One region of the Ornithinimicrobium panacihumi genome, then DNA from elsewhere that is predicted to be linked to it. Evidence: predicted binding sites of a transcription regulator. Region 1 holds the regulator's gene; the other holds the start of a gene.
What was found. The regulator Rex, encoded in region 1, represses fermentation and respiration genes when NADH is low (regulators of the CRP and FNR family bind a similar motif). The targets are predictions, from matches to a motif close to CTTGTGAANNNNTTCACAAG.

Region 1 (13,967 bases):
CGACGCGGGCGGGGGCAGGCTGCCCTCGCCCCCGACGGTGCCGGGGTCGAGACGGGTCAACAGGTGGTCGGCCACGGTGTGGCCAAGCGCGACCGGGTCGGTCCCGGTCGCCTCGTGGTGCTGCGGGCGGTCCTGCAGCGACACGAAGACTGAGAGGGCGAGCGCGCCGGGCGTGGCGTGCTCGGGGGCCGCGGAGGCATCGGCCGCGGTGGTGTCCGCCGGGGCGGCGTAGGCCGCGACGGGGGCGGTGCACCCGGCCTCGAGACGGGCCAGCACCGCCCGCTCGGCGTCGACCGCGGCGCGCGTGGGGGCGTGCTCGAGGGCGCCGGCGAGCAAGGTGCGGAGGTCGTGGTCGGCCTCCCGGCACTCCACGGCCAGGGCTCCCTGGCCCGGCGCCGGCAGCATCACGGACAGGTCGAGCAGCTCGGTGGCCTCGTCGAGGCGGCCCAGCCGGGACAGGCCGGCCGCCGCCAGGACGATCGCGTCCAGCTCGCCGTCGCGGACCAGGTCGATGCGAGTCCCGACGTTGCCGCGGATGTCACGGATCTGGAGGTCCGGACGCCGCTGGCGCAGCTGGGCGGCACGGCGCGCGGAGCCCGTCCCCACGGTGGCTCCCTCCGGCAGCGTGTCCAGCGTCAGACCGTCGCGGGCCACGAGCACGTCCCGCGGGTCCTCCCGGACGGGGACTGCGGCCACGACCAGGCCGGGCTCGGGAGTGGTGGGCAGGTCCTTGAGGGAGTGGACCGCGAAGTCGATCTCGCCGGCGGTGAGCGCGTCACGCAGCGCGGAGGCGAAGACGCCGGTCCCGCCGATCTGGGAGAGGCTGGCGCGGTTGGTGTCCCCGACCGTCTGGACCAGGGTGAGCTCCACGTCATATCCCTGGGCGCGGAGGTGGTCGGCGACCCACTGGGACTGGCTGGTCGCGAGGGCGCTGGCGCGGGTGCCCAGCCGCAGGGTGCCCCGGCTCATCGAGACCCCCTCCCCCGCGCGGAGTCGTCGTGGTCGGGCAGCAGGTGGGGCCCGGCGGCCGGTGGCGCCGAGACGGCGGCAGCGTCGTAGGGGTCGAGGTCGAAGAGCTCGCGGAAGGCCTCGCCGAGGTCGCCGGCGCGGATCTCGGTGCTGCCCTGCTTGGCCCGCACGACCGGCGTGTGCAGCACCTTGTCCACGACGCGACGCAGGGTCTGCCTGACCTCCTCGCGCTCCTGGGGGAGCAGGTCGGGCAGGCGCTGGTCGAGCCGGGTCAGCTCGGCCTCGACGACCTGGGCGGAGCGGGTGCGCAGGGCGGCGATGGTGGGCGCGAGACGGGCGGCCCGGCGCCGGGCCAGGTGCTCGGCGACCTCGCCGTCCACGATCTCGCGGACGGCCCGGACCGCCAGCTCGACGTCGTCGGTCGTCTCGCCCTCCGCGCGGGCACGGTCCAGCTCCTCGTCCAGCTCGGCCAGGCCCCACAGACGCACTCCGGCCAGGCGGGCGACCTCGGGGTCGACGTCGCGGGGCAGGGCCAGGTCGAGCAGGACCATCGGGGCGCCGGCGCGACCCTGTGCCGTGCGGGCGCGGGTGAGCAGGTCCGCGCCGACCACGTGGCCGAGCGCCCCGGTGCCGGTCACGACGAGGTCGGCCGCCCCGACGAGGGTCTCCAGGCGGGACCAGTCGTCGGCCCGGACGCCGTGGAGCTCCGCGAGCCGGTCGGCACGGTCACGGGTGCGGTTGAGGATGGTGACGTCGTCGATGCCCTCACGGACCAGGGTGGCCACGACCAGCCCGGACATGGCGCCTGCGCCCAGGACGACGACGCGGGAGGCGGTGAGGTCGGGCAGGACCCGTGCGGCACGCTCCAGGCCGAGCGCGACCAGCGAGCGGCTCACCTGGTCGATGGTGGTCTCGGCGTGGGCACGCTTGCCCACCTTCAGGGCGCGCTGGAGGAGGGGGTTGAGGACGGGCCCGAGGTGGCCGGCCTCCTGGGCGCGGGACAGGGCGGACCGCAGCTGGCCCAGGATCTGGCTCTCGCCGACGGCCATGGAGTCCAGTCCGCACGCGAGGGAGAAGAGATGAGAGACCGCACGCTCGTCGTAGTGGACGTAGACGTGCGGCATGAGGTCGTCGCCGGTCAGCCCCGTCACCTTGCAGAGTGCCTCCCCGACCTCGGCCAGGGCGCCGTGGAAGGTGTCGGCCTCCACGACGACCTCGAGTCGGTTGCAGGTCGCCAGGACCAGCGCCTCGGCGACGTGGTCACTCGCGTGGACGACCGAGCCCAGCTCCTGCACGCCCTGGGGGGACAGCGCGGCCTGCTCCAGGAGCTGGATGGGGGCGCTGTGGTGGCTGACGCCGACGACGAGGATGCTCATCCGGCATCACCGCAGACCGAGGCGAGGTCGCGCTGGTGGGCGTGGAAGGCGAGGACCTGCAGCTCGCTGGCCAGGTCGACCGCGCGCACGTCGACCTGCTCGGGGACGCGGAGCACGACGGGGGCGAGGTTGAGGATCGAGCGCACACCGAGTGCCACGAGGGCGTCGGCGACATCCTGGGCGACGGTGGCCGGGGTCGCGATCACGGCCACGGCGACGGCGGCGAGCGCCGGGTCCAGATCGGCCAGCGCCCGGACCGGGAGGCCGTGGACCTGCTGCCCGACGAGGGCGGGGTCCTTGTCGACCAGGGCGGCCACCCGGAAACCACGGGTCGCGAGCTGGCCGTAGGCGGCCAGCGCCCGTCCCAGATTGCCCAACCCGACGATGACGAGGGGGTGCTCGTCGGCCAGACCCAGCTCGGCCGAGATCTGCTCGGAGAGGCGCTGCACGTCGTAGCCGACACCGCGCACTCCGTAGGAGCCGAGGCTGGAGAGGTCCTTGCGCACCTGGGCCGAGCGCAGGCCGAGCAGGTCTGCCAGGTCGTCGCTGGAGACGGAGACGCACCCCTGCTCGGACAGCGACGTGAGCGCACGCAGGTAGCCGGGGAGCCGTCCGACGGTGGCCTCGGGGACCCCGCGTCGGGTGGACTCGGCCATCACAGCGCTACGGCTCCTCTCGGGACGATCGACGCCGACCGGGCGCCTTATATCACTAGGCCCTCACGGTCTGACGCGGACCCCCTCACAATAGGCGCGAACCCCGTCCTGACCAAAACGCGTGCCGGAGCCCGCCCCAGGGGCGTCCCACCAGCCACACGCCATCAGGTTCGGGCGGCTCGCCGTGGCCGGCAGCCCTCAGGTCGCTCGTCGCGTCAGCGCGGCCCGGACCTCCTCGTCGGTCAGTCTCCAGTGCCCGATCTCCACCCCGTCGACGACGAGCACGGGCACGAGCGTGTGCAGCCGCGCGGCCAGCTCCTGGTCCTCCGGCCGGCTGGAGCGGGACAGCTCGTCCACGTCCTCGACGGCGACCACGACCGACCGGCCGGTGCTGCCCGCGGTCGCCCGGACCTGCTGCTCGAGCTCCTCGCAGAGGTGGCATCCCTGACGGGACCAGATGAGCACCTCGACGGGGTCGACGTCCGCCGCGGCGTCGACCTGGCGTCCGCTCGGCGGGGCGGGACGGGACCATGGCCACCGCACGATGTCCTCCTCGGGTCCGTGGACGTGCTCTTGCCGGGCGTGCTCTTGCCGGGCAACGCAGAAGGCGCCAGCCCTGAGGGGGCGGCGCCATCTGCCGATCGACGGGGCGGCTCTCACCGCCCCCGCGATCACTTCTTGTTGCGACGCTGGTGACGCGTCTTGCGCAGCAGCTTGCGGTGCTTCTTCTTGGCCATCCGCTTGCGGCGCTTCTTGATCACAGAGCCCATAGGGCGCATCCTTCGTCTCGTCGGTCAGGGTCGTGCCAGCCGTCTCCACGCGGGAGGGCAGGCGACGCTGCCACATCTACTCGCACGACGGGTGCCCTCCAGAATAACGGCTGGGCGAGGCCGTCCCCAAACCGTGGCGGTCCGGGGAGTCTCGGGGAGGTGCCCTCAGGCGGTCCCGTGGTAGGAGTCCTCGAGGTAGGCGTTGACCGCCTTCTCGGGAACCCGGAACGAACGGCCCACGCGCACCGCGGGGAGCTCGCCGGAGTGCACCAGGCGGTACACGGTCATCTTGGAGACGCGCATCACCGCGGCCACCTCGGCCACGGTCATGAACGTCATCTCGGCGAGCTGACGCTCTTCTGCCATCGAAGCATCCTCATCTACTCGGGCGTGGATGCGGGCTCGGCTTCCCCTCCGGACCGCTTCCACCTGGGTGTTGTGGCCCAACACTAGGGGCAGATGTGGTCATTGCGAAAGTCGGGGCGCGATATTGTCCAGCGCAACACGCCGTGTGGGGCAGAAAAATGCCAACGGGACGGTATGGCGCTTCTGTGCCAGGAGGGTTCTCGGCACCTCTCGGAACCGTCGCCCCGGTCGGAGGCGGGACCCGCTCAGTCCAGGAATGGATCCAGGCCCCAGCCGGGGAAGACCGCGCGCCGGGTGGCCATGATGGCCGAGTCGACGGGGTCCTCGGGGTGGTAGCCGTCGGCCCAGTCACCGTAGCGGATCGGGCGGCCACCACGGTCCCCCATCAGCTCGGGGGCCTCCCGGTCGTAGTTCTCCCTGACGTGCTGCAACCACTCGGCAGGGACGGGGGTCGCGGGGTCGACCGGGTGGCCGGTCGCCACGCCGATGAGGTGGGTCCACGCGCGGGGCACGACGTCGACGAGCTCGTAGCCGCCACCGCCCAGGGAGACCCACCTGCCGTCGCTGGCGGTCAGCGCCAGGTCACGGACCCACTCGGTCACCGTCGCCATGCCCTCCATCGAGACCGACAGGTGCGCCAGCGGGTCGGCGTAGTGGCAGTCGCAGCCGTGCTGGCTGACGATGACGTCGGGGCGGAAGGCCCCCACGATGGTGGGCACCACGGCGCGGTAGGCCCGCAGCCACCCCTCGTCGCCGGTGCCGGGGGGCAGCGCCACGTTGACGGCCGTGTCCTGGGCGCGGGGGCCGCCGGTGTCGCCGGGGAAGCCGGTGCCCGGGAAGAGCGCCCGGCCGGTCTCGTGGATCGAGACCGTCATGACGCGCTCCTCGTTCCAGAAGCAGCGCTCGACGCCGTCACCGTGGTGGACGTCCAGGTCCAGGTAGACGACCCGCTTGGCGCCCAGGTCCAGCAGACGCTGGATTCCGACGGCGATGTCGTTGTAGACGCAGAACCCGCTGGCCGCGTTGGGCATCGCGTGGTGCAGGCCGCCGGCGATGTTCACGGCGTGCCGGGCCTGGCCCGACCACACGGCCTCGCACGCCTCGAGGGTGCCGCCGGCAGCGAGGGCCGAGGCCTCGTGCATGCCCGCGAAGGCGGGGGTGTCCTCGGTGCCGACGCCGTGCCGCCCGCCAGCTCCGGCGGGGTCGAGCGAGGCAGCCTTGACGGCCTCGATCAGCTCGGGGGTGTGGACGGTGAGCAGCTCCTCGTCGGTGGCCTGCCGCACCGGCTGCACGAGGACGTCCTCGTGGTCGAGCAGCCCCAGCGCCTTGGAGAGGCGGTAGGTCAGGTCGAGCCGGGAAGGGTGCATGGGGTGGCCGGGGCCGAAGTCGTACGCGGTGTAACGCTCGTCCCACATCACCCATGACCTGGTCATGGCTTCACGGTAGTCCACCCTCCACGACCACGCGTAGTGGGACCGGGCAGACGTCTCTGCCCGGCGGGAGGAGGTCGCCGCTCGGGTCGCTCGGGTCAGAGACTGACGGGCGTCAGAGGGAGGTGGGGACCGCCACGTGGTCACCCAGGGGGTAGACCATCATGAGCTCCTCGGACTCGGCGTCGTCCGGGTCCACGCCACGGATCCGCATCGGCCGACGGTCGTCGGTGGGGCGGAAGCCGAAGCTGGAGGCGAAGGCCACGGCACGGCCGTTGTCGGTGCCCACCCAGTAGACGAGCTGGCGCAGACCGACGTCGCGGCCCACCGCGGCGGCCTTCTCCATGAGCCGGCGCGCCACGCCGGTGCCGCGGCGCGGGGGCTCGACCCACAGCCCGAAGAGCTCGCCGGCGCCAGGGATCCCGGTGCGGTGCCCGGTGCCGACGCTGACGACGCCGATCACCTGGTCGCCGTCCTCGGCCAGGATGCGGCGCGAGCGGTCCATGCGCTGGATCCAGACGGAGTCCTCGAACGCGTCTTCCTCCTCGAAGGAGGCCACGAAGGCTTCGGGCGACTCACGCAACGCACGCAGACGCACATCGCGGTAACTGGGCCACTCGTCCTCGCTCAGGACGCGCACGCGGATCTCACTCATGGTTCCTACTCTGTCACACGCTCCCGGCGCGGGCGCCAGGACTCCGTGAACAACGGGTGTCCACGCGGATCGGACGTCAGCCTGCCGGCGGGGAGAGCTCCGCGCTGCGCCGGGCGGCGGCCTCCATCGCGGTGAGGAAGGCGGCACGCACCTTGTGGTCCTCGAGCTCGCGCAGGGCGGCGACCGTGGTGCCGCCGGGGCTGCTCACCTGCTCGCGCAGCACGGTCGGGTGGGCCTCGGTCTCCCGGATCATCGTGGCCGCGCCGTAGAGGGTCTGCACGACCAGCCCGGTCGCGGTGTCGCGGGGCAGTCCGAGGAGGACGCCCGCCTCGATCATCGCCTCGACGACGTAGAAGATGTAGGCGGGTCCGCTGCCGCTGATGGCGGTCACCGCGTCCTGGTGGGACTCGTCGATGACCAGGACCTTGCCCACGTTCTCCAGGAGGGTGCGGGCCTGGGCCAGCTGCTCGGGAGTGCAGTGCCGCCCCGGGCTGACCGCCGACATGCCCTGGTCGACCAGCGCGGGGGTGTTGGGCATGACCCGGACCACCGAGGCACCCTCGGGCAGCCGCCGCTCGAGGAACTCGGTGGAGATGGCGGCGGCGATCGAGACGACGAGCACGTCGTCGCGTACCTCTTCGCGGATCTCCTCGATCAGCGCCTCCATGTCCTGAGGCTTGACCGCGAGCACGAGGATGTCCGCCGTGCGCGCGGCCTCCGTCGCGGAGACCGCACGCGCGCCGACCGGGCCGGCCACCTGCTCGGCCCGCCCCGCCGACTTGTCGCTGACGAGGAGCGAGGCGGGATCGTGCCCCGCTCGCACGAGGGCGGAGAGCAGGGTCTGGCCCATGACCCCGGCACCGAGCAGGGCGATCGTCATCGCTCCCACCTCAGCCCCGGGACGCCAGGCCACGGAGGAAGAAGCCGAGGTTCGCGGGGCGCTCGGCCATCCGGCGCATGAGATAGCCGTACCACTCCTCGCCGTAGGGCACGTAGACGCGCATGCGGGCGCCGCCGGCGGCCAGGCGCAGCTGCTCGTCCGGACGGATGCCGTGCAGCATCTGGAACTCGAAGTCCTCCGCCCCGCGCTGGGCTTTGTCGGCCAGCACCGTGGCGATCTCGATGAGGCGCGGGTCGTGGGTAGCCACCATCGGGTAGCCCTCGCCCTCCATGAGGATCTTGAGGCAGCGCACGTAGGAGCGGTCGACGTCGCCCTTCTCCTGGAAGGCGACGTGCTCGGGCTCCTTGTAGGTCCCCTTGCACAGCCGCACCCTGGAGCCGGCGGTGGCCAGGTCCCGGCAGTCCTGCTCGGTCCGGTAGAGATAGCTCTGGAGGACCGCCCCGACCCACGGCCAGTCCTGGCGCAGGTCGTGCAGCACCGACAGCGTCAGGTCGGTGGTGGTGTGGTCCTCCATGTCCAGGGTCACGGTGGTGCCGGCGTTGGCCGCGGCCTGGCAGATCCCGCGGGCGTTCTCCAGCGCGATCTTGTTGCCGTCCCGGCCGAGGGCCTGCCCCAGCGCGCTCAGCTTGAGGCTGACCTCGACGGCACCCTCCTGGCTGAGGCCGGAGGCGGCCAGCGCCCCCAGCAGCTCGACGTAGGCCTCCCTGGTCCGCGTCGCCATCGCCGGGTCGGCCGTGTCCTCGCCGAGGTAGTCGATGGTGACCAGGCGCCTGGTGTCGACCAGCTCGGAGGCGACGGACATGACCTCGTGCGTGGCCGTGCCGCCGACGAAGCGACGCACGACGTCCCTGCTCACGGGTGCCTTCTCGATGACCGAGCGCAACTGCTCGTTGCGGCTCATCCCCAGCAGGGTCTGGCGCATGAGTGCGCCCGGGTTGAGGTCGTCCAGGTCCATGAGGACAGGGTATGCCGTCCCCTGTCACCCGGGTGCTCGGTGGTGCCGGTGCTCAGCCGGCGGCGGGGCCCGGCGTGAGGGCGTCGTCGGCGACGGCGTCGACCGGGCTGGGGCCCAGGCCGGCCGGCTCGGAACTGTCGGCCGCAGGAGCACCTTCCGGACGCCAGTCGGCCCCGGGCAGGTGGTGCTGGCGCAGGTGGGTGCGGGCGAACCACAGCGACTCGGCGAGGGCGTTCTCGCGCGAGACCCGATTCATCTTGCGGGTGCCCACCTCGAGGCTGACCACACCGTCGTAGTCGGTCTCCACGAGGAAGTCGAGCACCTCCGCGCACTTCTGCGCGCCGCGGCCGGGAACGAGGTGCTCGTCCTTGAAGGACCCGAAGGAGTCCCCCAGGTGGACGTGGCGGATGCGGCCCGCCAGGTCCTGGGCGAGCTCGAGGGCGTCCGTGCCCGCCGTCGCGGCGTGGGAGATGTCGAGGGTGACGTCGCCGTAGGGGAAGTCGCGCGGGTCAGGCCCGGGCAGGTAGGCCTGCATCGCGTTGACGCCGGAGCGCCAGGGGAACATGTTCTCGACCGCGATCGCCACGCCCCACTTCGCCTGACGCTCAGCCACCCCTTCGACGAAGCCCTCCGCGTAGCCCTTCTGCCACCGGAAGGGTGGGTGCACCACGACGCACCCGGCGTCCACCTCGGCCGCCAGGTCCAGGGCCCGCTCGATCTTGCCCCAGGGCTCCCAGCCCCACAGGCGCTGGGCGAGCAGGAGGGTGGGCGCGTGGATCGCCCCGATCGGCATCCGGTGCAGCTGCGAGAGAGCCTTGAGCGCACCGGCCTCCTGGGTGACCGGGTCGGTCCAGACCATGATCTCCACCCCGTCGTAACCCAGCCGCTGGGCCAGGTCGAAGGCGTAGGCGGCGTTCTCGGGATAGACCGAGGAGGTCGACAGGTGCACGGGGATGTGCGTCGAGGTCATGAGGTGGATCCTTCCGTCAGACCGTCGAGGAAGCGCAGGATCAGCCCTTCACGCAGGGCCCAGGGGCAGACCGACAGCGAGTGCACGTCGAGCAGCTCCATGGCCGCCTCGACCACGATCGCGCCGGCGAGCAGCTGCGGTGCGCGCGCGGCGGACACCCCTGGCAGGGTCGCACGCTCTGCCGCCGTCATGCCAGCCAGACGGGGCACGAGGTCGCTCAGGTCGGCCAGCGTCAGGGTCCTGGGGGTGTAGGGACCGTCGCCCTTGGGTGCCGCGCCGCAGGCCCGGGCCAGCGAACGGATCGTCTTGCTGGTGCCGACGACCAGGTCGGGCTCGCCGACGCGGGCGAGCCTGGGCCGGGCGGAGGCGACCTCGGAGCGCACGCGCTTGCGCAGCGCCTTGACCTGGGCCGGGCCGGGCGGGTCGGCGGCCAGCTCCCGGGTCAGGCGGCCGGCGCCCAGCGGCAGGGAGATCGCCACGTCCGGCTCCTCGTCCAGTCCCGCGGCGAGCTCCAGGGAGCCGCCACCGATGTCGATGGACAGCAGCTTGCCCGCCGACCAGCCGAACCAGCGGCGCACCGCCAGGAAGGTCACCCGCGCCTCGTCGTCCCCGTCGAGGACCCGCAGGTCGACCCCGCTGGCCTCCTTGACCCGGGTCAGCACGTCCTCGGTGTTGCCCGCGTCACGGATCGCGCTGGTCGCGAAGCCCATGAGATGCCCGACGCCCCGCTCCTCGGCGACCTCGACGCACTCGTTGATGAAGCCGCAGAGCTGGTCGGCCCCGGCCTGGGAGATGTCGCCGTCCTCGGTCATGTGCTCGGCCAGCCGCAGCACCGTGCTGTGCGAGTAGTCGGGCATGGGGTGGGCGCCCGAGTGGTGGGCATCCACCACGAGGAGGTGCACGGTGTTGGAACCGACGTCGATCACACCGAGGCGCATATCCGCCAGTATCCCACCTACCCTTGCGGGGTGACCGCGACCCCGCTCGACATCCCCCGCACCTGGGCCGAGTTCACCGATCCGGCCGAGCCGGCGCAGCGCCTCCGGGTCGACCTGACCTGGCTCACCTCGCGGTGGCAGTGCCTGTTCGGGCGTGGCTGCCCCGGCATCGATGCCGGCGAGCCGGACGCCGGCTGCTGCACGCTGGGGGCCCACTTCACCGACGCCGACGATCTCGCCAGGGTCTCCGCCGTCGTGGAGAGCCTGTCCGCGCAGGAGTGGCAGCTGCGCGGGGAGGGGCTCGCGGAGGGGTGGACCGTCGAGGACGACGACGAGGACGGCGGGGACGAGGACGAGGGATCGGGTCCCACGATCGCCACCCGCGTGCTCGACGGGGCCTGCATCCTGCTCAACCGTCCGGGCTTTCCGGGCGGGGCGGGGTGCGCGCTGCACCGCGCCGCGCTGGCCCGCGGGGTCGAGCCGTTGACCACCAAGCCCGACGTGTGCTGGCAGTTGCCGGTGCGCCGTGCCTACCGGGAGGTGGAGCTGCCCGACGGGAGCTCCTACCTGGAGATCACCATCACCGAGTACGACCGGCGCGGCTGGGGCCCCGGCGGGCACGACCTCGACTGGTACTGCACGAACGAGCCGGTGGCCCACACCGGGGCGGTCCCCCTCTTCGTGTCCCTGCGGCCCGAGCTGGTGGAGCTCGTCGGCGAGGAGGGGTATGCAGTGCTCGCCCGCCTCTGCGAGGACCACCTCGCGGCCCAGGAGCTGCTGGGGCATCGCGCCGGAAGGCCGGGACCTGACGGCCGTGAGCTGCTCCCGCTCCTCGTGCACCCCGCGACGGCCGCGGCGGCGCGCGAAGGTCTGTCGGACCCGCTGCCTAGGGTGTGACCCGTGGCGAGCAAGACGAGCGGACGGGCGGCGGCCCGCGCGGGATACCGGTGCACCGAGTGCGGCTGGGCGACGGTGAAATGGGTCGGCCGCTGCGGTGAGTGCCAGTCCTGGGGGACCGTCCAGGAGGTCGGCGCGCCGACGGCGGTGCGCACCTCGGCCGTCTCCCCCAGCCGTCCGGCCGTCCCGATCGCGCAGGTCGACGCCACCGCCGCGCAGGCCCGCTCCACCGGCGTCGGCGAGTTCGACCGGGTGCTGGGCGGGGGGCTGGTCCCGGGCGCGGTCGTGCTGATGGCCGGCGAGCCCGGCATCGGCAAGTCCACCCTGGCTCTCGACGTGGCCGCGCGGGCGGCCCGCGAGGGCGAGTCGGTGCTCTACGTCTCCGGCGAGGAGTCCGCCGCTCAGGTCAAGCTGCGCGCCGAGCGGATCGGTGCCGTCGCCGACACCCTCTTCCTGGCCGCCGAGACCGACCTTGCCACCATCCTGGGCCAGCTGGAGCAGGCCGACCCCACCCTGGTCGTCCTCGACTCCGTCCAGACCATCGCCTCGGCCGAGGTGGAGGGATCGCCCGGCAACGTCAGCCAGGTCCGCGAGGTGGCCGCGGCGCTGATCCAGGCGGCCAAGTCGCGCGGGACCGCCGCGATCCTCATCGGGCACGTCACCAAGGACGGCTCGATCGCCGGGCCGCGTCTGCTGGAGCACCTCGTGGACGTCGTCGTCCAGTTCGAGGGAGAGCGACACTCCCGGCTGCGCCTCGTGCGGGCGGTGAAGAACCGCTACGGCCCCACCGACGAGGTCGGCTGCTTCGACCTGGGCGACGCCGGGATCGTCGGGCTGCCCGACCCCAGCGGCCTCTTCCTGACCAGCCGAGACCGGCCCGTGCCGGGCACCTGCGTGACGGTCACCCTCGAGGGCCGTCGCCCCCTGGTCGCCGAGCTGCAGGCGCTGGTCAGCGAGGCGGCCGCCGGCAGCCCCCGACGCACGACCAGCGGGCTGGACGGCTCCCGTCTGGCGATGGTGCTGGCCGTCCTCGCCCAGCGCGGTGGCGTGCCGCTGGCCCGCCACGACTGCTACGCCGCGACCGTCGGCGGCGTCCGGCTCAGCGAGCCCGCCGCCGACCTCGCCCTGGCGCTGGCGCTGACCAGCGCCCTGGGCGACCTGGCCCTGCCCGTCGGCACGATCGCCGTCGGCGAGGTCGGCCTGGCCGGCGACCTGCGTCCCGTGACCGGGCTGCCCCGCCGCCTGGCCGAGGCCGCCCGGATCGGCTTCCGCGAGGCGGTCGTCCCGACCGGCTCGCTCACCGAGGGTCCGGCGCCGGCCGGGATGCGCGTGCACGAGGTCGCCACCCTCGCCGAGGCGGTCGCCCTGGTGGTCTCGGCGTCGCACGCCAGCGCCGCCGACGGGCGCACCGGCACCGGCGGCACCGCCACGGGCCAGGGGCTCGACATCACGAAGGGGTAAAGCCCGGCGGATCGGCGAAGGATCTGGCGCCGCGTGGCCCTAGGATCACCCCAGGACGAGGGAGACCGACCCGGAGGCGGCGAGGGGACCGTCCCGGCCCGGGCAGCGAGAAGGAGAGGTGCACGCCGTGGTGGAGCGCAGCGACGAGGAGACCATGCACGCGACCCTCGCGGCGGTGGCTCCGGGGACGGATCTGCGCGACGGGCTCGAGCGCATCCTGCGCGGGCGGACCGGCGCCCTCATCGTGCTCGGCAACGACCGGACCGTGGAGTCCATCTCCTCCGGCGGCTTCGAGCTCGACGTCGACTTCTCCGCCACCCGCCTGCGCGAGCTCGCGAAGATGGACGGCGCCATCGTGCTCAACCGCGAGGGCACCCGGATCCTGCGGGCCGCCACCCAGCTCGTCCCCGACCCCTCGATCGAGACCCGCGAGAGCGGCACCCGCCACCGCACCGCCGAGCGGGTCGCCAAGCAGACCCGCATGCCGGTGATCTCGGTCAGCCAGTCGATGGCCATCGTGGCTCTCTACGTCGGCGACCACCGCCACGTCCTGGAGGCACGGACCCAGATCCTGGCCCAGGCCAACCAGGCGCTCCAGACGTTGGAGCGCTACCGTGCCCGCCTCGACGAGGTCACCGCCAACCTCTCGGCGCTGGAGATCGAGGACCTTGTGACGATCCGCGAGGTCGCCGCCGTCCTCCAGCGCCTGGAGATGGTGCGCAGGATCAGCGGCGAGATCGAGCAGTACGTCATCGAGCTCGGCGTCGACGGTCGTCTCGTCGGCCTCCAGCTCGAGGAGCTCACCGGCGGCATCGGCCGCGACCGTGAGCTGGTCGTCCGCGACTACGCCGCCGCCACCGACAGCGCGCACGACCCGACCGAGATCCTGGAGTCGCTCTCGGCGCTGGACAGCGCCCAGCTGCTCGACCTCCCCGCCGTCGCCGCCTGCCTGGGCATCACCGTCATCGGTGACGGGCTCGACCTGCACGGGCTCAGCCCCGCCGGATACCGTCTCCTGCACCGGATCCCGCGCCTGCCCGGAGCGATCGTGGACCGGCTGGTCGAGCACTTCGGCGGTTTCCAGGCGCTCCTGTCCGCCGGCCTCGAGGACCTCATGCAGGTCGAGGGCGTCGGTGAGACCCGGGCCCGAGCCGTCCGCGAGGGCCTCTCCCGCCTCGCCGAGGCCTCCATCCTGGAGCGCTACTCCTGACCGTGGCGCGCCCCTCCCCCGCCGACGGCTCCCCGGCACCCGAGCTGCTGCATACCCTCCTCCTTCCTTGGTATGCGGCGCAGCAGCGCGATCTCCCGTGGCGCCGTCCGGAGCGCTCGCCCTGGGAGGTGCTGGTCTCGGAGGTCATGCTGCAGCAGACGCCGGTGGCACGCGTGCTGCCGGTGTGGGAGCGGTGGATGCGGCTGTGGCCCTCCCCCGCCGACCTCGCGGCCGCGGCGCCCGGGGAGGCCGTGCGCGAGTGGGGGCGGCTGGGCTATCCCCGCCGCGCGTTGAGGCTGCACGCGGCGGCGACGGCGATCCGCGACGACCACGACGGGCAGGTGCCGGGCGACGAGGCGACGCTGCGGACGCTGCCGGGCATCGGGGACTACACCGCCGCCGCGGTCGCCGCC
Region 2 (13,967 bases), on a different contig from region 1:
CGACCGCATACCCCACGTGCCCGCCCTCGGCCATCAGAAAATCGTTGAGCTCGTGGCGGATGGAGACGCGTCCCACCGGCGCACCGTCCACCTCGGCGACCAGGAAGTCCGCGGGCACACGGCCGGGCGGCAGGTCGGTGCCTCGGCTCTCTCGCGCCACCTGCGCGAGGAACTCATCCCACGGCTCGGGTCCGAACAGGAACTCGAAACCATCTTTGGCCAGCTGGGTGTGCATCCGCCGCAGGACGGTCTCATCCGCGGGCGTGGGCGGGCGCAGGGTCACGGGCATGGGGTCATTGTGGCTTGTGGCAACCACACGGCACGCTCGGTGGGATCAGGAGCAACCATTCGACGCGCTCGGTGGGGTGAGGGGCAACCATTCGACGCTCTCGGTCGGGAATGGGGGGAGAGGTCAGAGGAGGCCGAGGGCGTGGCGCATGGCGGTGAGCTTGACCTCGGTCTCGGCGAGCTCGGCCTGAGGGTCGGACGCGGCGACGATGCCGCCGCCGGCGAAGATGCGCAGGGAGTGGCGGTCGGGCGCGAGCTCGCCGCAGCGCAGGGCGATGCCCCAGTCGCCGTCGCCGCCGCCGTCGACCCAGCCCACGGGACCGGCATACCTGCCGCGGTCCATCCCCTCGAGCTCGGCGATGACGCGGAAGGCCACCTCGGTCGGGGTCCCGCACACGGCGGCCGAGGGGTGCAGCGCGGCCGCCAGCCGCAGCGAGGTCGCGCCGCTGGCCATCGTGCCGGTGATGTCGCTGGCCAGGTGGTAGACGTCCGGCAGCTCCAGCACGTACGGAGCCTCCGGCACGTGCAGGTCGTCGCAGTGCGGCCGCAGCGCCTCGGCGACCGAGCGCACCGCATAGGCGTGCTCCTCCAGGTCCTTCTCGCTGCTGACCAGACGGAGCCTGGGGTCGACCGGATGGTCGGGATCGGTATGCGGCAGCTCACCGGCGGGGGAGGTGGCACCGGCGGGTGCGCCGTTGCCCCGGCGGATGGTGCCGGCCAGCACCCGGGACCTGGCCCGGCCGCCCTGGAGCCGGACGAGCATCTCCGGCGTGGCACCCAGGAGACCGTCGACCGCGAAGGTCCAGGTGGCGGCATACCGGGTAGAGAGGCGCTGCAGGACCGGGGCGACGCGCACGACGTCACCGTCGCGGTGCCGGACCTGCACGTCGCGGGCGAGCACGACCTTGTCGACCTCCCCGGAGTCGATCCGCCCGATCGCGCGGGTGATGACGCCGGGCCACTCATCGGGCGGCACGGTGCCCTCGCCCTCCACGACGGGGTCGAGCCGGTCGAGGAGCGGGTTGGTGCGGGCCAGCAGCTCGCTGGGGTGCTCGGCCGGCCAGGGCTCGTCGGCGCCGACCACCTGGGTGACCCAGGCCAGCCCGTCGCGACGGCCGATGAGCATCTGCGGGACGACCAGCACGCTGGGGTCGCCGGAGCCGTCGTCGAAGGCGAAGGAGCCGAAGGCCACCAGGCCCGAGCCGGGCAGGCGGATGTCGTCGTCGACGACCGCGGCGGCACGCAGCTCGTCCCACCAGGCCTCCGCGGCGGCGAAGCGCTCCGCCCCACGGGTCTGCACCACCGCGGCGCGGCCCCAGCCGATCAGCCCGTCGCCCTCGCGCAGCCAGGCCACGACGTCCCGCGGGTCGGTCTCGTCGGGGACGCGGGAGAGCAGGTCGCCGGCGACGTCGACGGCGAGGGAGCGCACGCGCAGGCGCGGGGGCGTGGAGAGCGACACAGCCGACCAGCCTAGGTGGTGCGAGGATGGACCCATGAGCCTGTCCCGCGCCACCCTCGCCAAGAAGCCCCGTGAAGTCGCCGAGATGTTCGACGGGGTCGCCCGGCGCTACGACCTGACCAACACCGTCCTCACCGGCGGGATCGACCACCTGTGGCGACGCGCGGTCGTCAGGGCGGTGGACGCGCGACCGGGGGAGCGCATCCTCGACATCGCCGCCGGCACGGGCACGAGCAGCGAGCCCTTCGCCGACGCGGGCGTCGACGTGGTGCCGGCCGACTTCTCCCTCGGGATGATGCGCGAGGGCAACCGGCGCCGCCCCGACCTGCCCTTCACCGCGGCGGACGCCACCCGGCTGCCCTTCGCCGACGGCTCCTTCGACGTCGTCACCATGAGCTTCGGGCTGCGCAACGTCCAGGACTTCCCCGCCGCCCTGCGCGAGTTCCGTCGCGTCGCACGGCCCGGAGGTCGCCTGGTGATCTGCGAGTTCTCCCAGCCGGTGGTGCCGGTCATGTCGACCGTCTACTCCAGGGGCGTCCTCAAGGTCCTGCCCGCGGTGGCCCGTCGCACCAGCTCCAACCCCGACGCCTACGTCTACCTGGCCGAGTCGATCGAGGCCTGGCCGGCCCAGGAGGAGCTCGCCCGCAGCATCCGCGAGGCCGGCTGGGAGCAGGTCCGCTGGCGCAACCTCACCGGCGGGATCGCCGCCATCCACCACGCCACCGCGCCCCTGGCGGCGCCGGGGACGCTGGCCTGACCCGGCGCCTGCCCGGCACCTGACCCGACCCGCACCTGGAGGGACGCGACATGGACGTCGAGCTCGCCGAGGTCCGTGACTTCCTCGCCTCGCACGCCCCCTACGACGAGCTGCCGGAGGCGGTGCTGGCGCAGCTCCCGGCGCGCTGCTCCCTCAGCTACGCCCGGCGCGGCACCCTGATCCTGCGCGCCGGGACACCCAACGACCGCCTCTACGTCGTCCGGTCGGGGGCGGTGGACATCACCGACGAGGGGCAGCTGGTCGACCGCGTAGAGGCCGGCGGCAGCTTCGGCATGTCGGCCCTCATCGAGCGGGCCCCCACGCGCTACGACGTCACCGCCCGCGAGGACACGCTGCTGATCACCCTGCCGCAGGCCGACTTCGACGAGCTCATCGCCGGCCAGCCGCAGGTGGCCCTCCACTTCGCCGCGACCCACCACCGCCGCATCAAGGCGGCGCTGTCCCAGCTGCAGCAGCACCACCGCGGGTCGGCCGTGCTGAAGACCTCGGTCCGCGACATGGTGCGGATGCCACCGGTCACCGCGGGCCCCGGCCTGAGCATCACCGAGGTCGCCCAGATCATGGCCACCGAGGGCACCTCCTCCCTGCTCGTCATGGAGGGGGAGCGGCTGGTCGGCATCGTGACCGACCGCGACCTGCGGCGTCGCGTGCTGGCGGCCTGCGTCGACCCGGCCCGGCCGGTCGCGGAGATCATGACCAAGGATCCGATCACCCTCCCGGACGTGGCGCTCGCCTTCGAGGCGATGCTCGAGATGACCGGCCACAACATCCACCACCTGCCGATCCTGGGCCCCGACGGCAAGGTGACCGGCCTGGTCACCACCTCGGACCTGGTCCGCCTGGAGCACTCCAGCCCGGTCTACCTCGTCACAGACCTGCAGCGGCAGGTCGACGTCGACGGCGTCGTCGGGCAGGCCCGCCGCATCCAGGGGGTGGTGACCCAGCTGGTGGACGAGGACGCCACCGCAGAAGACATCGGGCGGGTCGCGACCGCACTCAACGACGCCGTCACCGTGCGGCTGATCCAGCTGGCCGAGGCGGACCTCGGCCCGGCGCCCGCGGCCTGGGCCTGGGCCGCGCTCGGCTCGGCAGCCCGGGACGAGCAGGGCCTCGGCGGCGACCAGGACCACGCCCTGGTGCTGGCCGACGACGCCGATCCCGACGACCCGTGGTGGGCGGCGCTCGCCGAGGGCGTCACGGCCGGTCTCGAGGCGGCCGGCCTGCCCCGGTGCGACGGCGACGTGATGGCGACCAACCCGCAGTGGCGGATGACGGTCGGACGGTGGCGCGAGCAGTTTGCCCGCTGGTCCCACGAGCCGGAGCCGGACGCCGTGCTCTGGGCGGCCATCTTCTACGACATGCGGGCGCTCCACGGCGACGCCTCGCTCGTCCGGACGCTGCGCGAGGAGGTCGTGCCGATGGCGGCCGGCTCCGAGCGGCTGCTGGCCCACCTCACGGGGCAGGCGGCGCGGATGCGTCCACCGATCGGCTTCTTCCGCGGCTTCGTCCTCGAGGACGCGGGGGAGCACCGCGACACCCTCGACGTCAAGCGCGGCATCGCGGCCATCGTGCAGATCGCCCGCGTGCACGCCCTGCGCGCGGGATCCACCGCGCTGAGCACCTCCGCGCGCCTGGCGACCGCCCGGGAGCGGGGCCTGATCTCACCCGAGACCGCCGCCGACCTCCTCGACGCCCACGAGCTCCTCTCCTACCTGCGGATCCGGCACCAGGCCGGACAGGTCAGGGCGGGGGAACGACCGGACAACTACCTGGACCCCAAGGCGCTGGGCAGCCTCGACCGCCGGCTGCTGCGCGACGCCTTCGGCATCGTCCGCAGCGCGCAGCAGGGCCTGGCCGCGCGGGTGCCGCAGGTCGGCTGATGGGTCTTCTCGGTATGCGGCGCCGCCGCCACCCCGACCCGCCTCCCGGCCCCCTCGCGGACCTCGCCGCCGCCGAGCCCTTCGACCGGCGCACCCCGCTGGAAGATGTGGAGCTGGTGGCCCTCGACCTGGAGACCACGGGGCTGGACCCCGCGCGCCACGAGCTGCTCTCCTTCGGCTGGGTCCCGGTGCTGGCGGGGCAGGTCCGGCTCGCCGGTGCCCGGCACCGCCCGGTCCGCCCGCGCGGCGAGGTGGGGGAGTCCGCGGTGGTGCACGGGCTGACCGACGACGCCCTGGCCTCCGCGCCCCCGCTGGCCGAGACCCTGCCCGAGGTGCTCGCCGCCTTCACCGGGGGGCGTCGGCGGGTCCTGCTGGCCCACTTCGCCCAGGTCGAGACCACTTTCCTGACGGCGGCCTGCCGCCAGGTCTACGGCAGCGCCGTCGACCTCCAGGTGGTCGACACCCTCGAGGTGCAGCGTCGGCTCATGCGGGCCCAGCACCACGAGCTGCGTCCCGGCACGCTGCGGCTGGACGCGTGCCGCCGTCGCCACAACCTGCCCCGCTACGGCGCGCACAACGCCACGACCGACGCGATCGCCGCCGGCGAGCTCTTCCTTGCCCAGTGCTCGGCGCTGGAGGTCGCCCGCGGGCGCCGGCTCACCCTCGACGACGTGCTCGAGCGGGATTAGGAACGTCCTCCTTGCCCTATTCCGACGAAGTCTCCCCTGACCAGGCGCACCCCTGGGGCAGGCCTAGACTGACGAAGATCGTGACATCTGGCACAAGCGAGGCGCGTACACCGTGAATCTGCAGGTCGAGAACGCCGACGTGATCGTCGTCGGCGCAGGGCCCGGAGGCTCCGCCACCGCCGCCTACCTCGCAGGGCACGGCCTGGACGTGCTCCTGCTGGAGAAGTCCTCCTTCCCCCGCGACAAGATCTGCGGCGACGGGCTGACACCACGCGCGGTGCGCGAGCTCATCAACGTCGGCGTGTCGATCCGCGAGGAGGACGGCTGGCACCGCACCAAGGGGCTGCGCATCATCGGCGGCGGCGTCCGCCTGGAGATGGACTGGCCCGCCAACGAGACCTTCCCCGGCTACGGCCTGGTCCGCACCCGGATGGACCTCGACGAGATCCTCGCCCGCCACGCCGAGTCGCGCGGCGCGCGCCTGCTGGAGCGCACCAACGTCCAGGACCCGATCCTGGACGAGCGCGGACACATCTGCGGCGTCACCGCCAAGGTCATGGGGGAGGACGGCCGGGCCACCGGCGAGACCCGCGAGTTCCGCGCCCCCGTCGTGGTCGCGGCCGACGGCAACTCCAGCCGCCTGTCCCTGGCGATGGACCGGCCCAAGCGCGACGACCGCCCGATGGGGGTGGCGGTCCGTGCCTACTACGAGACGCCCCGCCACGACGACGACTACCTCGAGTCCTGGCTGGAGCTGTGGACCGAGAGCGACGACGGCGGCAAGATCCTCATGCCCGGCTACGGCTGGCTGTTCCCGACCGGCAACGGCACGATGAACGTCGGCCTGGGCATCCTCAACACCTCCGAGGCCTTCGGCAAGGTCGACTACCGCGACATCCTGCGCCGCTGGGTCCGCACCATGCCGGAGGACTGGCAGATCTCCGAGGAGACCCAGCAGGGCCCCATCCGCGGCGCCGCCCTGCCCATGTGCTTCAACCGTCAGCCGCTCTACGACCGCAGCATGCTGCTCGTCGGCGACGCCGGCGGGATGATCAACCCCTTCAACGGCGAGGGTATCGGCGAGGGGATGGAGGCCGGCCGCCACGCCGCCGAGGTGATCGCCTCGGCCCTGGCCCGCCCGACCGCCGGCGAGCGCGAGGCCGTGCTGCGTTCCTACACCTCGGTGATGAAGAGCTCGCTGGGCGGCTACTACAACCTCGGGCGCGGTTTCGCCACGCTCATCGGCAAGCCGGAGATCATGCGCCTGGCGGTCAAGTACGGCCTGCCGCGCACCCGTCTGATGCATCTGCTCATGAAGATCATGGCCAACCTGCCGCAGGAACGCGGCGGTGGGCTGGACGACCGCGTGATCAACGCGCTGAGCAGGATGACCCCTGCAGCATGAGCGGCCACCGGACCCCTAGGATTGCTGTGCGCCCCACGTCGACCTTGGCGTGCCCTGCGCCCTTGACGCCCCGAAAGGAGCACTGGCACTGATGGACTACCACCCGTATCTGCCGGTCATCTTCTTCCTGTTCTTCGGACTCCTCTTCGCCTTCGGCTCGGTGTTCGGGGGTGGGCTGCTCGGCAAGGTGAGTTACAACCGCGCCAAGGCCGAGGCCTACGAGTGCGGCATCCAGCCCACGCCCCAGGCGCACGAGGGCGGCCGGGTGCCGATCAAGTACTACCTGACGGCGATGCTCTTCATCGTCTTCGACGTCGAGGTGCTCTTCCTCTACCCGTTCGCGGTCGCCTTCGACCAGGTCGGGCTCTTCTCCGTGCTCGCGATGCTCCTGTTCCTCGTCGTGGTCTCGGTGCCGTTCGTCTACGAGTGGAGCCGCGGCGGACTGGAGTGGGACTGATGAGCATCCGGTATGCAGTGGTGCCGGTCCGTGGGCAGGTCGCCCGCGCCGGCGGAAGGATTCGGTGAGACACGATGGGTCTTGAGGACAAGATTCCCGGCGGCATCATGCTGGGCACCGTCGAGGGCCTGATCGGCCAGATGCGCCAGCAGTCGGTGTGGCCGGCGACCTTCGGCCTGGCCTGCTGCGCGATCGAGATGATGGCCGTCGGCACCCCCGACTACGACATCGCCCGCTTCGGTATGGAGCGCTTCGCCGCCACCCCGCGCCAGGCCGACCTGATGATCGTCGCCGGCCGGGTGTCCCAGAAGATGGCCCCGGTCGTGCGCCAGGTCTACGACCAGATGCCCAACCCCAAGTGGGTCATCTCGATGGGCGTGTGCGCCAGCTCCGGCGGCATGTTCAACAACTACGCGATCGTGCAGGGTGTGGACCACATCGTGCCGGTCGACGTCTACCTGCCCGGCTGTCCGCCGCGGCCGGAGATGCTGCTCAACGCCCTCCTGGAGCTGCAGCGGCAGATCCGCGAGTTCAAGTTCGGCGTCAACCGCGAGCAGGCGGCCCGCGCGGCCGAGGCCGCGGCCCTGGCCGCCGTCCCGCTGCACGAGAAGAAGGGGCTCCTGGCGTGACCACTCCGCAGGGCGAGACCGGCGACAAGGCCGGCGCCACCACCGGTCCGGAGACCCCGGACAAGAACCCCACGTCCCAGAGCTCGACCATGGACGAGGCCAACATGCCGCCCAGGTCCGATGCCCAGGACGTGTCGACGGCCAACGCGCAGACCGGCGGCGTCGTCCCGGCCACCCTGACCCGCTCCGGCGAGCCGGTGCAGGTCGCGCACCGCTCCGGCCTGTTCGGCAGCTCGCTGGGCAACGACACCAGCGGCATGGGCGGCCTCCAGGTCCCCGTCCTCTTCCCCGGCGAGAGCGAGCGCCCCTACGGCGGCTACTTCGACGAGATCGTCGACGCGCTCGAGGCCGCTGCCCCGCAGGCCTTCGAGGCCGGCGTCGAGCGCGTGGTCGTCGACCGCGGCGAGCTGACCATCCACGTCACCGGCGAGCACCTGCGTGCCCTGCTGCAGGCGCTGCGCGACGACCCGCGACTGCGCTTCGAGCTGTGCCTGGGCGTCAGCGGCGTCCACTGGCCCCAGCACGCCGGTGCCGAGCTGCACGCGGTCTACCACTTCGCCTCGATCACCCACGGCATGCGCCGGGTGCGGTTCGAGGCCACCTGCTCCGAGGGGGACCCGGTCCTGCCCTCGATCGTGGACATCTACCCGGGCAACGACTGGCACGAGCGTGAGACCTTCGACATGTTCGGCATCGTCTTCGAGGGCCACCCCGGTCTGACCCGCATCCTGATGCCGGACGACTGGGCCGGGCACCCGCAGCGCAAGGACTACCCCCTGGGTGGTGTCCCCGTCGAGTACAAGGGCGCCACCATCCCCGCACCCGACCAGCGGAGGAGCTACAAGTGACCAGCACCGGCCAGCCGGAGGGCACCTTCACCGGCACCCGCGCCGACGAGGGCGCCGCCTACATGGACTCCGCCTTCGACGACGCCATGGGCGATCTCTACGCCGACGGCGGCGTGGACGCCGACTCCGTCGACGGCGGCGCCGTCTACACCACCGCCGGTGGTGACTGGGACGACATCGCCAAGGACATCGCGACCCTGGGCGCCGAGCGCATCGTGGTCAACATGGGCCCGCAGCACCCCTCGACCCACGGCGTGCTCCGCCTCGTGCTCGAGCTGGACGGCGAGACCGTGCGCGAGGCCCGCGCCGGCATCGGCTTCCTGCACACGGGCATCGAGAAGAACATGGAGCACCGCACCTGGGTGCAGGGCACCACCTTCTGCACCCGGATGGACTATCTGACCCCGATCTTCAACGAGGCGGCCTACTGCCTCTCGCTGGAGAAGCTGCTGGGCATCACCGACCAGATCCCGCAGCGAGCCAGCGACATCCGCGTGCTGATGATGGAGCTCAACCGCATCGGCTCGCACCTGATCTGCCTGGCGACCGGCGGTATGGAGCTGGGCGCCACCACGATCATGACGACCGGCTTCCGCGAGCGTGAGCGCCTGCTGCGCTTCTTCGAGGCGGTCTCCGGCCTGCGCATGAACCACGCCTACGTCCGCCCCGGCGGCGTGGCCCAGGACGTCCTGCCCGAGCACCTCGACCAGCTCGAGTCCGAGCTGCCCGCCCTGCGCGACGGCATCCGCCAGCTCGAGCTGATGCTGCTGGAGAACCCGGTCCTGAAGGCGCGCACCGTCGACGTCGGTCACCTGTCGCTGGCCGGCTGCATGGCGCTGGGCGTCACCGGGCCGATCCTGCGCTCGACCGGGCTTCCGCACGACCTGCGCAAGTCCGATCCCTACTGCGGCTACGAGACCTACGAGTTCGACGTCATCACCCGGCGCGACATGGACGCCTACGGGCGTCTGGTCATCCGGCTCGACGAGATCTGGCAGTCGCTGCGGATCGCCGAGCAGGCCATCGCGCGCCTGCGCGCGAGCCAGGGCGAGCCGGTCATGGTCGCTGACCGCAAGATCGCCTGGCCGGCCCAGCTGTCGGTCGGTGCCGACGGCCAGGGCAACAGCCTGGACCACATCCGCACCATCATGGGCGAGTCCATGGAGTCGCTCATCCACCACTTCAAGCTGGTCACCGAGGGCTTCCGGGTCCCCGCCGGCCAGGCCTACGTCGGCATCGAGTCGCCCAAGGGCGAGCTGGGCTGCCACGTGGTCTCCGACGGCGGCACGCGCCCCTACCGCGCGCACTTCCGCGACCCCAGCTTCCACAACCTGCAGGCCGCCTCGGCGCTGGCGGAGGGCGGCCTGGTCGCCGACGTCATCGTCGCCGTCGCCTCGATCGACCCCGTGATGGGAGGCGTAGACCGATGACCGAGTCGCACTTCACCTACACCCAGGGTGAGCCGCCGCTGCACTACCAGACGCCGCTGCACGCCTCCGACGAGCCCTACGCCGAGGACGTCCTCGAGCAGCTGCGCCAGGACGCGGCGGCGATCATCGCGCGCTACCCGCAGAAGCGCTCGGCGCTGCTGCCGATGCTGCACCTGATCCAGTCGGTCGACGGCTACGTCACGGGCCGCGGCGTGCAGTTCTGCGCCGAGCAGCTCGACCTGACCACCGCCGAGGTCAGCGGTGTGGCGACCTTCTACACCCAGTACAAGCGCCACCCCAACGGCGACTACACCGTCGGGGTCTGCACCAACACACTGTGCGCGATCATGGGCGGCGACCAGATCTTCGACGAGGTCAGCGAGCACCTGGGCATCGGGCACGACGAGACGACCGAGGACGGCAAGATCACCCTCGAGCGGCTCGAGTGCAACGCGGCCTGCGACTTCGCGCCGGTCGTCATGGTCAACTGGGAGTTCTTCGACAACCAGACCCCGGAGTCCACCAAGGCGGTCGTGGACCAGCTGCGCGCCGGCGAGCCCGTGGCACCCACCCGCGGTCCGTCGCGGGTGTGCACCTTCAAGCAGGTCTCCCGCGTCCTGGCCGGCTTCTCCGACGGTCTGGCCGACGAGGGCGTCGGCGCCGGTCCGGCCTCGGTCCAGGGCACCGTCCTGGCCCGCGAGAAGGGCTGGACGGCACCGGTCAGCGGTGGGCAGGCCCCCGAGGCCGCCGACACCGAGGCCAGCGCCGAGGGCAGGGCGGGCGGCCTCGACGCCGGTCGTCACACCTCCCAGGACACCCCCAGCAACGAGCCCGACGAGAAGCCGGGCGACGGTGACATCGGTGACGGCCGCACGGCCGAGGCCGAGGCGAGCAAGGAGGGCGGAGCATGAGCGTGCTGACCCCGGTCCTGACCAAATTCTGGGACGACCCCCAGTCCTGGACGATGGCCACCTACGAGGCCAACGAGGGCTACCAGGGCCTGCGCAAGGCCTTCGAGCACGACCCGGCCGACCTGGTCGCGATGGCCAAGGACTCCGGCCTGCGCGGTCGTGGTGGCGCCGGCTTCCCGACCGGCATGAAGTGGGGCTTCCTGCCCCCGCCGGACGGTGGCCCCCGCTATCTCGTCGTCAACGCCGACGAGTCCGAGCCGGGCACCTGCAAGGACATCCCGCTGCTCATGGCCGCGCCCCAGTTCCTCATCGAGGGCATGGTCATCACCAGCTACGCCATCGGCTGCCACCACGCCTTCATCTACCTGCGCGGCGAGGTCGTCCACGTCTACCGCCGCCTGCTGCGCGCGGTGGAGGAGGCCTACGCGGCCGGCTACCTGGGCAAGAACATCCTGGGCACGGGCTTCGACCTGGACATCACGGTCCACGCGGGCGCCGGCGCCTACATCTGCGGCGAGGAGACGGCGCTGCTGGACTCCCTCGAGGGACGTCGCGGCCAGCCCCGCCTCAAGCCGCCGTTCCCGGCCGTCGCGGGTCTCTACTCCCGCCCGACCGTGGTCAACAACGTCGAGTCCATCGCCTCGGTCCCGCCGATCCTGCTCCACGGCGCCGACTGGTTCAAGGACATGGGCACCGAGAAGTCGACCGGTTTCGGCATCTTCAGCCTCTCCGGCCACGTCAACCGCCCCGGCCAGTACGAAGCCCCGCTGGGCATCACCCTGCGCGAGCTGATCGACATGGCGGGCGGGATGCGCAACGGCCACAAGCTGAAGTTCTGGACCCCCGGCGGCTCCTCGACCCCGCTGTTCACCGACGCGCACCTGGACGTCCCGCTCGACTTCGAGTCGGTCGCCGCCGAGGGCTCCATGCTCGGCACGCGCGCCCTGCAGATCTTCGACGAGACCACCTCGGTGGTCCACGCCGTGGCCCGGTGGATCGACTTCTACGCCCATGAGTCCTGCGGCAAGTGCACCCCCTGCCGCGAGGGGACCTACTGGCTCAAGCAGATCCTGAACCGCCTCGAGGAGGGCAAGGGTCTGCCCGGCGACATCGAGAAGCTGGACGACATCTGCGACAACATCCTCGGCCGGGCCTTCTGCGCCCTCGGTGACGGCGCCACCAGCCCGGTCACCTCGGCCATCCAGTACTTCCGCGAGGAGTTCGAGCAGGCCATGCACACGCCGTGGTACGAATCCTTCCCGCCGGAGCGCTCCACCCTGTTCGCGAAGGAGAGCCAGCCCGCATGACCACCTCCACCTCTCCCGCAGCCGGCGGCAACGCCGTCACCGACGGCGGCGACGCCTCGATCCCGGACGAGCCCGACGTGAAGATGGTCGAGCTGACCATCGACGACGTGCCGGTCTCGGTGCCCGAGGGCACCCTGGTCATCCGGGCCGCCGAGCAGATCGGGATCCAGATCCCGCGCTTCTGCGACCACCCGCTCCTGGACCCGGTCGGCGCCTGCCGCCAGTGCCTGGTCGACGTGGCCACCCCCGACCGCGAGGGCAACGTCAAGCCGATGCCCAAGCCGCAGGCGTCCTGCACGCTCACGGTCAGCCCGGGCATGGTCGTCAACACCCAGCACACCAGCGCCGTGGCCGACAAGGCCCAGACCGGCGTCATGGAGCTGCTGCTCATCAACCACCCGCTGGACTGCCCGGTCTGCGACAAGGGCGGCGAGTGCCCCCTCCAGAACCAGGCCATGTCCGACGGCCGCCCGACCTCGCGCTTCGACGACGTCAAGCGGACCTTCCCCAAGCCGATCAACATCTCCAGCCAGGTCCTCCTGGACCGTGAGCGCTGCGTCCTGTGCGCGCGCTGCACCCGGTTCTCCGACCAGATCGCCGGAGACCCGTTCATCGCGCTGATCGAGCGCGGCGCCCTCCAGCAGGTCGGCATCTACGAGGAGAAGCCCTTCGAGAGCTACTTCTCGGGCAACACCGTCCAGATCTGCCCGGTGGGCGCGCTGACCGGCTCGGCCTACCGCTTCCGCTCGCGCCCCTTCGACCTGGTCTCCACGCCCAGCGTCTGCGAGCACTGCGCCTCCGGCTGCGCGATCCGCACCGACCACCGCCGCGGCGTCGTGCTGCGCCGGATGGCCCTCGAGGACGGCCAGGTCAACGAGGAGTGGAACTGCGACAAGGGCCGCTGGGCCTTCACCTACCCCACGCTCGGCGATCGCCTGCGCGACCCCGTGGTCCGCGGCGCCGACGGTGCCTACGCCGTCGTCGCCTGGAAGCAGGCCTACGAGGCTGCCGCGGCCGGGCTGACTTCCGCCGCCGGCCGCGTCGGGGTCCTGGTCGGTGGCCGGGTGAGCGTCGAGGACGCCTACGCCTACGCCAAGCTGGCCCGCACCGCCCTGGGCACCAACGACATCGACCACCGCGCCCGCCCGCACAGCCAGGAGGAGGCCGAGTTCCTCGCCTCCCGCGTGGCCGGTGTCCGCGACATCAGCTACGCAACCCTCGAGAAGGCCTCCTCGGTCCTGCTCGTCGGCTTCGAGCCCGAGGACGAGAGCCCGATCGTCTTCCTGCGCCTGCGCAAGGCCATGCGTCGCAACAAGACCCAGGTCTTCTCGGTGGCGCCCTTCGCCACGCGCGGCCTGACCAAGCTCGGCGGCACGCTGCTCGCGGCCGCGCCGGGGACCGAGGCCGAGGTGCTGCGCGCCCTGGCCGGTGGCTCCAACAACGGCGACGAGCGGTATGCGGCAGCCGCCGGCTCGCTCTCGGGCGACGCGGTCATCCTGGTGGGGGAGCGCCTGGCGACCTCGCCCGGTGCCCTGTCCGCCGCGGCCGAGCTGGCCGACTCCACCGGAGCCTCGCTGGCCTGGATCCCCCGTCGCGCCGGTGAGCGCGGCGCGATCGACGCCGGCGCGATGCCCAACCTGCTGCCCGGTGGCGACCTCGTCTCCCCGGCCGGCCGGGACACCACCGCGATGCTGGAGGCCGCGGCCTCCGGCGAGCTGGCGGCCCTGGTCGTCGGCGGCGTCGAGATCGACGACCTCCCCGACCCGGAGCTGGCCCGGCGAGCCCTGGCCAGCGCCTTCGTGGTCAGCCTCGAGGTCCGCGAGACCGACGTCCACGAGTTCGCCGACGTCATCCTGCCGGTCGCCCCGCAGCAGGAGAAGGCCGGC

Region 2: ACTMMA_RS02750 (geranylgeranyl reductase family protein) is a predicted target of Rex. The motif match lies at 5,172-5,191, and genes of this name have one in related genera.

The regions. Positions count from the first base shown of each region.
Region 1 is NZ_JBQGWG010000007.1:100,335-114,301, reverse strand. It holds gene hemC (hydroxymethylbilane synthase) at 1-969, opposite strand, end outside; gene ACTMMA_RS08900 (glutamyl-tRNA reductase) at 966-2,345, opposite strand; gene ACTMMA_RS08895 (redox-sensing transcriptional repressor Rex) at 2,342-3,052, opposite strand; gene ACTMMA_RS08890 (glutaredoxin family protein) at 3,200-3,544, opposite strand; gene ACTMMA_RS08885 (30S ribosomal protein bS22) at 3,673-3,771, opposite strand; gene ACTMMA_RS08880 (helix-turn-helix domain-containing protein) at 3,937-4,137, opposite strand; gene ACTMMA_RS08875 (acetoin utilization protein AcuC) at 4,383-5,570, opposite strand; gene ACTMMA_RS08870 (GNAT family N-acetyltransferase) at 5,683-6,222, opposite strand; gene proC (pyrroline-5-carboxylate reductase) at 6,299-7,102, opposite strand; gene ACTMMA_RS08860 (proline dehydrogenase family protein) at 7,113-8,078, opposite strand; gene ACTMMA_RS08855 (sugar phosphate isomerase/epimerase family protein) at 8,131-9,048, opposite strand; gene ACTMMA_RS08850 (Ppx/GppA family phosphatase) at 9,045-9,986, opposite strand; gene ACTMMA_RS08845 (DUF3109 family protein) at 10,017-10,883, shown strand; gene radA (DNA repair protein RadA) at 10,887-12,344, shown strand; gene disA (DNA integrity scanning diadenylate cyclase DisA) at 12,499-13,554, shown strand; gene ACTMMA_RS08830 (iron-sulfur binding domain-containing protein) at 13,557-13,967, shown strand, end outside.
Region 2 is NZ_JBQGWG010000002.1:128,725-142,691, reverse strand. It holds gene ACTMMA_RS02775 (GNAT family N-acetyltransferase) at 1-289, opposite strand, end outside; gene ACTMMA_RS02770 (isochorismate synthase) at 413-1,747, opposite strand; gene ACTMMA_RS02765 (demethylmenaquinone methyltransferase) at 1,788-2,504, shown strand; gene ACTMMA_RS02760 (DUF294 nucleotidyltransferase-like domain-containing protein) at 2,555-4,405, shown strand; gene ACTMMA_RS02755 (exonuclease domain-containing protein) at 4,405-5,094, shown strand; gene ACTMMA_RS02750 (geranylgeranyl reductase family protein) at 5,207-6,499, shown strand; gene ACTMMA_RS02745 (NADH-quinone oxidoreductase subunit A) at 6,591-6,956, shown strand; gene ACTMMA_RS02740 (NuoB/complex I 20 kDa subunit family protein) at 7,031-7,585, shown strand; gene ACTMMA_RS02735 (NADH-quinone oxidoreductase subunit C) at 7,690-8,433, shown strand; gene ACTMMA_RS02730 (NADH-quinone oxidoreductase subunit D) at 8,496-9,863, shown strand; gene nuoE (NADH-quinone oxidoreductase subunit NuoE) at 9,860-10,774, shown strand; gene nuoF (NADH-quinone oxidoreductase subunit NuoF) at 10,771-12,081, shown strand; gene ACTMMA_RS02715 (NADH-quinone oxidoreductase subunit G) at 12,078-13,967, shown strand, end outside.